DNA from 4 places in the Hydrogenophaga taeniospiralis genome. Region 2 is predicted to be linked to each of the others. Evidence: predicted binding sites of a transcription regulator. Region 2 holds the regulator's gene; each other region holds the start of a gene.
The links. Region 2 encodes sigma-54, which starts transcription at its own class of promoters, with help from an activator protein. Its sites were predicted from a motif close to TGGCANGNAANCTGCTTT; they were not measured.
Positions count from the first base shown of each region.

Region 1: the regulator sigma-54 is predicted to act here: its motif matches at 1,831-1,848, upstream of nifE (nitrogenase iron-molybdenum cofactor biosynthesis protein NifE).
Region 3: the regulator sigma-54 is predicted to act here: its motif matches at 1,914-1,931, upstream of KIH07_RS13570 (DUF2126 domain-containing protein).
Region 4: the regulator sigma-54 is predicted to act here: its motif matches at 2,176-2,193, upstream of pedF (cytochrome c-550 PedF).

Region 1 is NZ_JAHBAG010000001.1:2,558,021-2,561,403, forward strand. Features, by position in the region: gene nifK (nitrogenase molybdenum-iron protein subunit beta) at 1-394, shown strand, start outside; gene KIH07_RS12360 (hypothetical protein) at 639-980, shown strand; gene KIH07_RS12365 (hypothetical protein) at 1,136-1,621, shown strand; gene nifE (nitrogenase iron-molybdenum cofactor biosynthesis protein NifE) at 1,881-3,374, shown strand.
Region 2 is NZ_JAHBAG010000001.1:1,455,700-1,459,082, reverse strand. Features, by position in the region: gene KIH07_RS07130 (THUMP domain-containing class I SAM-dependent RNA methyltransferase) at 1-379, opposite strand, end outside; gene rpoN (RNA polymerase factor sigma-54) at 392-2,056, opposite strand; gene lptB (LPS export ABC transporter ATP-binding protein) at 2,164-2,913, opposite strand; gene lptA (lipopolysaccharide transport periplasmic protein LptA) at 2,946-3,383, opposite strand, start outside.
Region 3 is NZ_JAHBAG010000001.1:2,817,914-2,821,296, reverse strand. Features, by position in the region: gene KIH07_RS13575 (DNA internalization-related competence protein ComEC/Rec2) at 1-1,866, opposite strand, end outside; gene KIH07_RS13570 (DUF2126 domain-containing protein) at 2,010-3,383, shown strand, end outside.
Region 4 is NZ_JAHBAG010000001.1:4,309,122-4,312,504, reverse strand. Features, by position in the region: gene KIH07_RS20640 (sigma-54-dependent Fis family transcriptional regulator) at 1-1,794, opposite strand, end outside; gene pedF (cytochrome c-550 PedF) at 2,234-2,731, shown strand; gene KIH07_RS20630 (substrate-binding periplasmic protein) at 2,850-3,383, shown strand, end outside.

The DNA.
Region 1 (3,383 bases), 1.1 Mb from region 2:
CGGCGCCGAGCCGGCCCACGTGCTGGCCACCAACGGCACCGAAACCTGGGCCGCCAAGGTGCAAGCCCTGTTCGACGCCTCGCCCTACGGCGCGGGCTGCAAGGTCTACCCCAAGCGCGATCTGTGGCACCTGCGTTCGCTGCTGTTCACCGAGCCGGTGGATTTCCTGATCGGCAACACCTACGGCAAGTACCTGGAGCGCGACACCAAGACGCCGCTGGTGCGCATGGTGTTCCCGATCTTCGATCGCCACCACTACCACCGTTTCCCCACCTGGGGCTACGAAGGCGGCATGCGCGTGCTGGTCACCCTGCTCGACGAGTTCTTCGAGACGCTGGACGCGAACACCATCGTGGCGGGTAAGACGGACTACAGCTACGACATTATTCGGTGACCCCCCTGCGCCGCCTTCGGCGTCACCCCCCGGGGGGCGCCGCTGGCGGCCGGGCTAAACCCGTTCCGCGGCGGCAAGGATGTGGATCCCCCCCGCGCCGCGCTGTGCGCGTCACCCCCCAGGGGGCACCGCTGGCAGCCCGGCAAAGCCGGTTCTGCGGCGGCCTGGGTGGGGCGCGGGGTTCCTTCCTATCTTTTCGAGGTGCTTTATGGCCAATGCGACGTTCAGTTCCTCACCTGTGCTTGTGGACTCGACAACCCGTCCGGCGCTGGACGTGGTCCACGTCAAGACCACCTTGGACGGTCGCAAGGTCGAGGTGATCGATGGCTGGGTCTGTCTGGGCGGCGTGCGGGAAACCGACAGCCTGATCCCGCTGGATGAACACCCGAACCGCCAGGCCATCGCGCAGGCGGTGCCCGGGGCCTCGCATGTGGCGGGGCGCCTGCCGCTGACGCTGGCCGAGGCCGCCGTGGCGCAGGGCGCGCTGTCGGCCGCGCAACGCCACTTCGACGCCAGCCCCGCCGGCATCACGCAGCGCATCCGCAAGGCCGTGTGGACCAAGACGGCCGCCGATGGTGTGGAGTGAAGCCCCCCCTGCCGCGCTTCGCGCGACCCCCCAGGGGCGGCACTGGCCGTCCGGCGGTACCCTGGGTTGGTCCGCTTCATGCCCATGGGTGGCGCTCCGGCGGCATGGGCAACTGAAGTGGCGTTGAACTTCGACCACGGCCATCGGAGAAGACCATGATCTATGTGGTGGAAGTGCCCGAACACGCCGCGCCGCGCGCCTGGTTCGCCTACGACGCGGCGGACTTCGCTCGCAAGGTCGCGGCCGGCGACCCGCTGGAACCCTGGGAGATCCACGACCAGCTGACCGCGCGGCGCCTGCTCGAAGACCTCGGCCACGCCGAGGTGGATGCACTGGCGCGCGAGCGCTACCCGGCCATCTGCGCGCTGGGCGACAGCCACGGCTGGGACATCGCTCTGTACCGGGCCGACCACCTGCTCGGAGCCGGCGTGCTGAGCGCCGAGCCCGTGAGCGAGACCGCCGCCCACGAAGCCGCGCTGGCCGCGCGCGGCGGGTTCACCTGCATCTACCACGGCGACCGCGACGCCATCGGCGCGTTCGAAGGCGCCGACCCGCGCATCGCTGGCCAGGCGCACTGGCACGCGCGGCGTGCGCTCTACGAGCAGTTGGTGGCGCTGGAAGTGCTGGCCGACGACAACTGACGCAGCGCTGTCGGGCCGTCTGCGTTTTCCGCCCTGCACCCCCCGACAGCGGGCGCGCATCCGCAAGCATCTCTTCAGCGTTCTCTCGGGCTCGGAGCCCCTCGCCCGATGTCGGAAAACCGCCGTCGCAATCCCTCCAAAACCGCCACAGCAAAAGCGCTTGAACCGCCTGGGACGGCAGAACGGGCCTTCACACGGCGTTTTTCGGCTGGCACCCAAATTGCAACGAGGACCACAACCCACTTCTCTGGAGTCCGCCATGTCTGTATCGCTCAAGGCCAAGATCGCCGAAGTGTTCGAAGAGCCCGGTTGCGACAAGAACCAGGGCAAGAGTGAGAAGGAGCGCAAGAAGGGTTGCACCAAGCAGCTCTCGCCTGGCGCGGCGGCCGGTGGCTGCGCGTTCGACGGCGCCAAGATCGCGCTGCAGCCGGTGGTGGACGTGGCGCACCTGGTGCATGGCCCGATCGCCTGCGAGGGCAACTCGTGGGACAACCGGCACAGCGCGTCGTCGGGCTCGCAGCTCTACCGCAGCGGCTTCACCACCGACATCAGCGAACTCGACGTGATCTACGGTGGCGAGAAGCGCCTGTTCAAGTCCATCCGCGAGATCATTGAAAAGTACGACCCGCCCGCGGTGTTCGTCTACCAGACCTGCGTTACGGCGCTGGTGGGCGACGACATCGAGGCGGTGTGCCAGCGCGCCAGCGCGAAGTTCGGCAAGCCGGTGATCCCGGTCAACGCGCCGGGTTTCGCCGGCCCGAAAAACCTGGGCAACAAGCTGGGGGCCGAAGCGCTGCTTGATTACGTGATCGGCACGCGCGAGCCGGCGTTCACCACGCCGTACGACATCAACATCATTGGCGAATACAACCTGGTGGGTGAACTCTGGCAGGTCAAACCGCTGCTCGACGCTCTGGGCATCCGCATCCTCTCGTGCATCTCGGGCGACGGCCGCTACAACGAGATCGCCAGCGCCCACCGCGCCAAGGTGAACATGATGGTGTGCTCCAAGTCGATGATCAACATCGCGACCAAGATGGAGCAGCGCTGGGGCATTCCGTACTTCGAGGGTTCGTTCTACGGCATCGGCGACATGAGCGAGACCCTGCGCCAGATCGCCAGCCTGCTGGTGAAGCAAGGCGCGCCCGACGATCTGATCGATCGCACCGAGCGCCTGATCGAGGTGGAGGAGGCGCGCGCCTGGAAGCGCATCGCCGGGTACCGGAAGCGCCTGCAGGGCAAGCGCGTGCTGCTGATCACGGGCGGGGTGAAGTCCTGGTCGGTGGTGGCGGCGCTGCAGGAGGGCGGCATGGAGATCGTCGGCACCAGCGTCAAGAAGAGCACGAAAGAAGACAAGGAAAAGATCAAGGAGATCATGGGCGAGGGCGCCGACGCCCACATGATCGACGACATGACGCCGCGCGAGATGTACGCCATGTTGCGCGACGCCAAGGCCGACATCATGTTGTCGGGCGGGCGCTCGCAGTTCGTCGCGCTCAAGGCGCGCATGCCCTGGCTGGACATCAACCAGGAGCGCCACCACCCCTATGGCGGCTACGAGGGCATGGTGGAGCTGGTGGCCGAGATCGACCGCGCCATCTTCAACCCGGTGTGGCAGCAGGTGCGCATCCCCGCGCCCTGGGGCGACGACGGTGAGAGCCTGGGCGCGGTGACGCCCACGGCCTCCACCGATCACCTGAGCGGTATCGCGGCCAAGGCCATGGGCCTGGAGCCCGAAGAAGTCCCTGTTTGACGCAACCCT
Region 2 (3,383 bases):
GCTTGGCACGGAAGCGGTCGCAGATGGCGTCCTTGATCTTGAGCGCGGCAAAGTTGAGCGAGGTCAGCGGGCTGTGCTGCGCGGTGATCTCGACCTTGATGGTCTGCGCCGGGGTGAACCAGATTTCCCAGGCCACGTCGCCCGCGGCGTTGTACAGGTCGTTCTCGTTGCGGTACTCGCCGTGCCAGAGCTGCACCAGCACGCGCTGCGTCAGGCGGCTGTGCAGGTTCAGGCGCATGGCGTCGCGCCACGATGCCCGCACCCCCACGCCGCCACGCGCCTTGAAAGCCAGCGGCTCGTTGGTGATGCGCTGCACCTCGGCGGCGAGGAAGTCCTCGACGCCGGCGGCGCAGGGAAGAAAGAGTTGGAGTTGGTTCACGGCAGGGGGTGTTCAGAGCGCTTTGCGCAGGTTCGCTGGCGCGATGCGCAAGGCCTCACGGTACTTGGCCACGGTGCGGCGCGCGCACTCGATGCCCTGCTCGCGCAGCAGGTCGGAGAGCTGGTTGTCCGACAGCGGCTTGCCCGGCTCTTCGGAGGCGATGAATTGCTTGAGCAGCGCGCGCACCGCAGTGCTCGATGCGTTGCCGCCGGTTTCGGTGCCCAGGCTGGAGCCGAAGAAATACTTCAGTTCGTAGGTGCCGAAGGGCGTGGCCATGTATTTGGCGGTGGTCACGCGGCTGATGGTGGACTCGTGCAGGCCGAGTTCGTCGGCGATCTCGCGCAGCACCAGCGGGCGCATGGCGAGTTCGCCGTGCATGAAGAAGTTGCGCTGGCGCTCGACGATGGCGCTGGAGACGCGCAGGATGGTGTCGAAGCGCTGCTGGATGTTCTTGATGAACCAGCGGGCTTCCTGCAGCCGCTGCTGCATGGCGGCGTGGCCGGCTTCGCCGCCGTTGTCGCGTCCGCCCCGGTTCTGCCGCATGGCATTGGCGTACACGTCGTGCACGCGCAGGCGCGGCATGACCTCGGCGTTGAGCTGGACCTTGAAGCCGCGCCCGGCGCGGGTGACGATGACGTCGGGCACGACCACGTTGCGCTCGACATCGACGAAGCGGCGCCCGGGCTTGGGTTCGAGCCGGGCGATCAAGGCCAGGGCGGCGCGCACGGTGGCGTCGTCCAGGCCACACAGGTTGCACAGGCGCTTGATGTCGCGCTTGGCCATGAGCTCCAGCGGCTGGCTGCAGATGGCCAGCGCGGCCCGCGCCTCGGGGCTGTTGCGCAGCTCCAGGATCTGCAGGCGCAGGCATTCGCCCAGGTCGCGCGCGCCCACACCCGAAGGCTCCATGTGTTGCAGCAGCTGCAGCGCCACGCCCAGGCGCTGTTCGAGCGCTTCGAGTTCCTCCAGGTGCTCCTGCGGATCGACCGGCTTGCCCGGCGGGGCCGAGAGCCGCAACCAGGCGCCAGCCAGCTCGGACAGGCGCTCTTCGAGGTAACCGTCGTCGTTGAGCGACTCGATCAGGAAATACAGCGCGGCGCTGTCCTCGTCGCTCAGGCGCAGGCAGCGGGCCTGGTCGTGCAGGTGGTCCTGCAGGCTGACGGGCACGCGCGCGAGGTCGGCGGCGCTGGCGGTTTCGTCGTCGTCGCCCGACGAGTTGTTGTTGCGCGGCGGCGCGTCGCCGCCCCACTCGCTGTCATCGGGCGCCATCTCGACCGTGCCGTCGCCTTCCCAGCTCTCTTCCATCGGCGCGGCGCCATCGAGCCGGCTCTCCAGCGCCTCGCCCTCACCGCCTTCGCCGCCGTCGACCGGCGACACGGTGGACGACGCAGGCGGCAACGGGCCGTCGAATTCGGCGGCCGGGGCCAGGTCGCTGGCAGCCGCCACCGTGGCTTCGGCGATCTGCTCGCCCGCGCTCACCGGCGCGTCGATCTGCTCCAGACCAAACGCCTCGCGTTCGGCGAGCTCCTCGGTGCGCTCCAGAAACGGGTTCTCGTCGAGCATCTGCTCGACCTCCTGCGCCATCTCCAGCGTGGACAGCTGCAGCAGACGGATCGACTGCTGCAGCTGGGGCGTGAGCGCCAGATGCTGGGAGACGCGCAGCGACAGGCCTTGTTTCATGCGTCAGGCCGGCAAAACGGAGGGACAGCGACCCGGCGCGCGGGTCGCGCAGCGGTGCGGGAGCCGGGTCGGGCCGGCGGGCATGAGACACACAAGCGCCCCATGCATCACATCCTGAAATGCTCGCCGAGGTACACCCGGCGCACTTCGGCGTTCTCCACGATCTCGGCCGTGGTGCCGCTGGCGAGCACCTGTCCGTCGCTGATGATGTAGGCGTGATCGCAGATACCCAGGGTCTCGCGCACGTTGTGGTCGGTGATCAGTACCCCGATGCCACGCGATTTCAGGAAGCCAATGATGTGCTGGATCTCGATCACGGCGATCGGATCAATACCGGCAAACGGTTCGTCCAGCAGAATGAAGCGCGGCCGGGTGGCCAGCGCGCGGGCAATCTCCACCCGGCGCCGCTCCCCGCCGGAGAGCGAGGGCGCGGGCGAGTCGCGCAGATGGTCCACCCGCAGGTCCTTGAGCAGCTCGTCCAACCGGTGCGTGATCTCGGTGGCGGACAGGGGTTTGCCGTCCTCGTCGCGCTGCAACTCCAGCACGGCTCGCACGTTCTGCTCCACCGTGAGCTTGCGAAAGATGGAGGCTTCCTGCGGCAGGTAGCCCAGGCCCAGCCGGGCCCGCCGGTGAATGGGCAGCGCCTCGATGCGCTGCCCGTCCAGCAGGATCTCGCCGCCGTCGGCGCGCAACAGCCCCACGATCATGTAGAACGAGGTGGTCTTGCCCGCGCCGTTGGGGCCCAGCAGACCCACCACCTCACCCTTGTCCACCGTGAGTGAAACGCTCTTGACCACCTTGCGGCTGCCGTAGGCCTTCTGCAGTCCGTGCACCTCCAGTTGACTGCGCACGGCCATGGGAGCGGGCACGCTGCCCAAACCTGCTGCGGTCACTTGTTTTTCTCGTTGAGCTGTTCGCTGGGGCGCAATTTGGCCGGATCGGCCGGCGCTGCGGGCTTCGCGGGCGCCTTCTCTTCGTCGGGGATGGGCGTGAGCATGGCGCGCACCCGGCCCGAGGGATTGGCCGCCGTGCGGTTGCTCACACCGCCCTTGACGGTGAAGACCTCGGTGCGGCTGTTGTAGGTGATCTCGTTGCCCAGGCTCTCGTCGTTGATCAGGGTCCCGCGGTAGCGGCGCAGCACGGCGCTGCCGGTGAAAACCACCGTCTCGGCCTGGCTGTTGTATTCGATGTGTTCGCCTTCACCCTCGATCCACTCCTCCAGCGCCTCGCGCTTCTGGCGGAAGAAACCGGGCTTGGCCGCGGAGCCGTACAGGTTGCCGAACTGGTTGCCCTGCGGGTCCTGGCGGACATCCATCTTCGTGCCCCG
Region 3 (3,383 bases), 1.4 Mb from region 2:
GCGGTGGCTCACCACCACCGCGTCGGGCCGCTCGCCCAGGGCGCGCAGCACCGGCACGACGATGCGCTGCCCGGCGTCGCTCTCGGGGCTGTAGCGCGGCCCGGTGTCGTAGAGCAGGCTGTGGCCCGCGGTGCGCACCAGCACCGCGCTGCCCTGCCCCACGTCCAGCGCCAGCAGCTCAAACTGGCCCGGCGCCGGACGCGCTGGTGTCCACAGCAGCGCGGGCCACACCAGCAGCAGGCCGGCGCCGCGCAGCGCCCAGGGCAGGCGCAACACCAGCAGGGCACCGCCCAGCACGGCCGCGAGCGCCAGCGGCGCCGGCGGTATCGCGCGGTGGATCGAAGCCCAGGGCCACTGGGCCAGCCACTGCAGCCCCACGCCCAGCCATTGCACCGCCAGCGCCGCCGCGTCCCACAACGGCGACAGCGCCACGCCCAACATCGCCAGTGGCGTGATCACCAGCGTGACCCAGGGAATGGCCAGCAGGTTGGCCAGCAGGCCGACCACCGAGAACTGGCCAAACAGCAGCAGCGACAAGGGCGCGAGCGCCACCGTCACCACCGCCTGCTCGCGCAACAGGGCCCCGCCCGCGCGCAGCGCACGCTGCGGGCGCGCCCCGTCGTCTGCAGCCTGGCGGGCGGTGCGCCGGCCCGGGTCGGTGGCAAACAAGATGCCCACCGCCACGAAGCTGAGCCAGAAGCCCGGCTGCAGCAAGGCCCAGGGGTCAAGCAGCAGCACCGCCACCATGGCCAGCAGCCACACCGCGGGCCAGGGCCAGTGCCGGCCCGAGAGCCGCAGGCCGACCACCACGGCCAGCATGACCACAGTGCGCTGCGAGGGCACGCCCCAGCCAGAGAACAGTGCGTAGGCCGCCGCCAGCGCCACCCCGCCCAGGCCCGCCGCCAGCGGCGTGGGAACGGCCAGCAGCGCGCCAGGCCAGACCCGGGCCAGCCGCCGCCACAGGCCACCGATGAGCGCCGTGGCCAGCCAGGCGAACATGGTCACGTGCAGGCCGGAGATGCTCATCAGGTGGGCCACCCCGGTGCTGCGGTACAGGTCCCAGTCGGCGCGCTCGATGGCGCTCTGCTCGCCCACCACCAGGGCGGCGAGCACGCCGGCGCTGCGCCCATCGTCCACGCGCTGCTCGATGCGCTCGCTGACCCACTGGCGTGCCGCCTCCACCGGGTGCCAGCGGGTGCGGCCCAGCCGCTGTGGCCGTGGATCGCGTGGGCCGTCACGCACATAGCCGGTGGCGCCCACGCCCTGCTCCCACAGCCAGCGTTCGCGGTCAAAACCATGGGGGTTGGCGTCGCCGTGCGGGCTGCGCAGGCGCACCGTGAAGCGCCAGCGCTCGCCAGCGAACAGATTGGGGCCGGGGCGTTCGGCCGCTGCCGGCGCCACGCCGGGCCCGGCGCCGCGGAACCAGCTCAGATGCAACAGGCCGGGCAGCGGCACCGGGTGTCCGTTGCGCGTGGCCGTCTCCACCGCCAATTCGAAGCGTTCGCCCAGCGAAGTGCGCTGCGGCAGCGAGGCCACGCGGCCGGTCACCTCGATGTCCAGGCCCTGCAGGCCGGGCTGCAGCGCCCCGGCCGCGAAGTGGACCGCGCGCACGCCGGTCAGGCCAAAGCCGGTCAGCAGGCCCGCGGTGATCACCACCACCAGGCCCAGCGCCGCGCCGACCCGTCCCCGCCCTAGCACGGCGCACCCGGACAGCAAGCGCCACCACAACCAGCCCACCAGCAGCAGGCCCACGCACAAGGCACCGAGGTACCCACCCCAGGGCCACAGGCCAGCCTGCTGCAACTGCAGGGCCACGCCCGCCACACCGGCCGGCAGCCCGGCCTGGGCGCTGCGCCGCAGGCTCATTGGTCGCACCCCGGCCCACTGCGAACGGCAGGGTTGTCATCACCATTTGGCGCAAGACTTGCTAGCATGCCTGCCAGCCGCGCGTACCAATGCCTGGCCTGCGAATCCATTGTTTTCTCACCCCCCTGTTGAAAGACACCAGCATGGCCATTCATGTTGCCCTGAGCCACATCACCCATTATCGGTACGACCGCCTGGTCAAACTCGGTCCCCAGGTGGTGCGTCTGCGCCCGGCGCCGCACAGCCGCACCAAGGTGCTGTCGTACTCGCAGAAGATCGAACCGGCGGGCCACTTCATCAACTGGCAGCAGGACCCGTTCGCCAACTACCAGGCGCGCCTGGTGTTTCCCGAGCCCACCACCGAGTTCAAGGTCACGATCGACCTGGTGGTGGAAATGGCGGTGCACAACCCGTTCGACTTTTTCCTGGAGCCGCGCGCCGAGGAATTCCCGTTCAGCTACGACGCCTCGCAACAGCAGGAACTCGCGCCCTACCTCGCCACAGCGCCGCTGACCGAAGAGCTCAAGGCCTACCTGGCCCGGGTGGACGTGAAGAAGCGCCGCACCATCGACTTCCTGGTGGACATCAACCAGATGCTCCAGCGCGACATCTCGTACACCATCCGCATGGAGCCGGGCGTGCAGACACCCGAAGAAACGCTCAAGCTCAAGAGCGGCTCCTGCCGCGACACCGGCTGGCTGCTGGTGCAGATGCTGCGCCACCTCGGCCTGGCCGCGCGCTTCGTCTCGGGCTATCTGATCCAGCTGACCCCGGACGTGAAAGCCATCGACGGCCCCAGCGGCCCTGAGAAAGACTTCACCGACCTGCACGCCTGGTGCGAGGTGTTCCTGCCCGGCGCCGGCTGGATCGGCCTGGACCCGACCTCGGGCCTGCTGGCCGGTGAAGGCCACATTCCGCTGGCCTGCACGCCGCAGCCCTCGAGCGCCGCGCCGGTCGAAGGCGCCATGGACAAGTGCGAGGTCGAGTTCGAGCACCACATGGGCGTGACGCGCGTCTACGAATCACCGCGCGTGACCAAGCCCTACACCGAAGAACAGTGGGCCGGTGTGGTGGCGCTGGGCCAGAAGGTGGACGCCGACCTGGAGAAACACGACGTGCGCCTGACCATGGGCGGTGAACCCACCTACGTGGCCACGGCCGACCGCGACGCCGCCGAATGGAACACCGACGCGCTCGGCCCCACCAAACGCGGCTACGCCACCGAGCTGCTGGGCCGGCTGCGCGAGCACTACGGCGCGGGCGGCTTCGTGCACATGGGCCAGGGCAAGTGGTACCCGGGCGAACAGCTGCCGCGCTGGGCGCTTTCGGTGTTCTGGCGCGCCGACGGCGAGCCCTGCTGGAACAACCCGGCCCTGCTGGCCGACGAACGCGACGCCGCGACATACGACGCCGACGATGCGCGCCGCTTCACGCAGGCACTGGCTCGCCAGCTCGGCCTGTCCACGCAGTACATCACCCCCGGCTACGAGGACACCTGGTACTACCTCTGGCGCGAA
Region 4 (3,383 bases), 2.9 Mb from region 2:
GTGCTCCAGCTCTTCCAGGAAATCGTCGGGCAGGTGCTCCATCTCGATCGAGCCCTGGCAGCCCACCATGACCACCGCCGTGCGCAGCAGGTTGTGCAACTGGCGGAAATTGCCCGGCCAGTGGTAGCGCTTGAACAGGTCCATCACCTGGGTCGAGATGCCGATCTGGGCGGCGTTTTCGCACAGCGTGTGCAGGATCTTCTTCACCACGAGTTCGAAGTCCGTGCGTTCGCGCAGCGCCGGCAGCCGCACCACCAGACCGTTGAGGCGGTAGTAGAGGTCTTCGCGGAAGTCGCCGCGCGCGATCATGTCCTTGATGTTCTTGTGGGTGGCGCAGACCACGGCCACGTCCACGTCCACTTCCTTGCCCGCGCCCAGCGGGCTGACCCGGCGCTCCTGCAGCACGCGCAGCAACCGCGCCTGCAGGTGTTTGGGCATGTCGCCGATCTCGTCGAGGAACAGCGTGCCGCCATGCGCCTGCAGGATCTTGCCGATGGAGCCCTTCTTGCGCGCACCGGTGAACGCGCCTTCTTCGTAGCCGAAGAGCTCGGACTCGATCAGCGTTTCGGGGATGGAGGCGCAGTTCACCGACACGAAGGGCTGCGCCGAACGCGGCGAGTCGCCGTGGATGGCCTGGGCCAGCAGGTCCTTGCCGGTGCCGGTCTCGCCCAGGATCATGACCGGGATGTCCTTGCCCGAGACCATGCGCAGCTTGTGGATCACGTTGGACACCTGGGGGTCGCCCGTGTCCAGGTAGTGCAGGGTGGAGAACTGCATTTTCTTCACGCTGGTTTTGAACGGTGCGGCGGGCGCGCCGGCCTGGGCCTCGGCAGCGGGCTCCTGGTCCTGCCCCATGGGCTTGGCCGAGGACCAGGGGTTGGCCTGCTTGATCTTGGCGCGGCACCACACCGACACCCCGTTGTGCAGACACAGCTGTTTCGGGTTGGGCATGGCGCCGCTGAACAGCTCGAACAGCGCCGAGATCGGCAGGCCGAACAGCGAGGAAAAGGTGTGGGCCTTGAGCGCGGCGAAGGGCAGCCCGATCTGGAACTGCGCGCTGCGGTTGGCCGAGATGAAGCGCCCCTCGGGCGAAAACACCGCGATGCCCTCGACCAGGGTGCCGAGGAATTCGGAGCGCGTGTGGAAGTGGATGCGGATCGCCTTGGGGAAGATGTCGGCGAACATGTGGTTCTCGATCATCTGCGCCGACATGCGCACCAGCGCCAGCGTGTGCTGGTGAAAGCTGCGGTGGTCGCCCGTGACGTCGAGCGCGCCGATCACCTGGCCGTAGGGGTCGAAGATGGGCGCGGCCGAACAGGTGAGGAACTTGTTGGCGTTCAGGTAGTGCTGGTTGCCGTGCACCGTGAGCGCTTCTTCCTCGGTGAGCGCGGTGCCGATGGCGTTGGTGCCCTTGGTCTGCTCCGACCAGTCCATGCCCGGCGTGAGTGCCACGCGCGAGGCTTTTTCCAGGAAGTCGGTGTCGCCCAGCGAGTGCAGCACCATGCCCTTGGCCGAGGTCAGCAGCACCATGCTGTGGGTGTTGACGATCTGGTCGTACAGCGTCTCCATGACGGGCGCGGCGTGCTGGAACAGAAAACGGTTTTCGTCCAGGGCCTCGGTCAGCGCCACGCGGCCCGGGCTTGAGAAGTCGGGCTCGGTGTTGGCGGTGATGCCATACGCCTGGGACCGCTGGTGCGACTGCACGATCGGGTCCGGCCCCGCCTCGGCTGAGGCGGCGGGCGGCGCAGGCTCGGCGCCTCTCCCGATGGGGCGCGTGTACATGGCGGCACTCATGTCGTCTCCTGGGTCCGAGGGAAGTCCCCCCCAGTAGTCCATCGGCCATCGCGGATCTTGCGATGCCTCCCGGGGTGCGTTCTCTTCGGTCTTCTGTGGGTCTTGGCTCATGTGATTCTCATCAGTTATGTCCCGCGAAGCAACACTGGTATTCCCGGTGTGATACTGCGCGTGCCTGTTGTCTCCAACAGGGACATAGCAAGTAACCCGCCACCGCCCCCGGGGGGCGCCTTCGCCCGGAAAGCCGGGAAACGGCTCCGCCGTTGTGTCACGCGGCCTGTCCCTCACGGCGCAACTGATTCAATTTGGAACACTTTGCGAGGCAGGGCCTTGTAGGGCGAACACAAGCCCCGGCGGGGCATTCGGGGGCGATGGCGTTGGTGGCCTGCTATTTGCTACCCACAAGCTTGAATCACCCTGACAACCGGAGACAAGCCCCATGAAATTCCTTTCCTTCCCCCCTGCCGCGCGTGGCGCACTGCGCGTCGTCGCCCTGGCCGCCAGCGCCCTCGTGACCGCCGCCGTGATGGCCCACGGCGACGTGACGCCCCAGGCCGTGGACACCAGCACACTGCCCCAGCTCGGCGCCAAGTGGCTCGACGCCAACCCCTACAACGAACAGAACCCGGCCCGCGGTGAAGCGCTGCGCATCGGCACCTCGGCCTACAACCAGAACTGCGCCCGCTGCCACGGGCTCGAAGCCATCTCGGGCGGCATCTCGCCCGACCTGCGCAAGCTCGACAGCGACTGCACCGGCTTCGCCGACGCCGAGAAGAAAGCCACCTGCTTCAAGGAGATGGACGACTACTTCCTCTCCACCGTGCGGCGCGGGCGCGTGCGCGACGGCCGCGTCTACATGCCCCCGTTCGAAGGTACGCTGTCACAGGAAGCCATCTGGTCGATCCGCACCTACATTGAAACCCGTCGCGAGCCCTGAGCGCCTGTCGGTTGAGTCCGCCCGTCTCGTCCGGGCTCAACCGCCCGGACCCACGCCTTTCCATGTCGAACGCCGAGCCGGCACAGACCGAGCCTTCCACCCACCGGAGACAGACACCATGCGAAACACCTCAACCCCCGCCGCCTCGGCGCTCAACCGCCGGCAGGTGCTGGGCGGCGCGCTGCTGCCCCTGCTGGCCGCGGTGTCGCCCGCGCAGGCACAGACCGAGCTCAGCGACCTGGCCCGCATCCGCGCCAGCGGCGCGCTCAAGGTCGCGGTGTACAAGGACAACGCGCCGTTTTCCGACGGTGCCGTGACCGACATGAAAGGGCTGGACGTGGCCCTGGCCGAGGCGCTGGCCCGGCAACTGGGCCTCAAGCTCTCGCTGCTGCCCTTCGATGCCGGCGAGAACATGGGCGACGACCTGCGCAACATGGTCTGGAAGGGGCACTACCTGGGCTACGGCCCGGCCGACGTGATGCTGCAGGTGCCCGCCGACAAATACCTGGCGCAGAAGAACCCCCAGGTGCGGATCCTGGAGCCGTACATGCGGCAGTCGCTGGTGCTGGTGCACGACACGCGGCGCCTGCCCAGCGCGGCGGCCCCCGAAGACCTCAAGGGCCTGCCGCTGGCGGCCGAGCGCGGCGCGGGC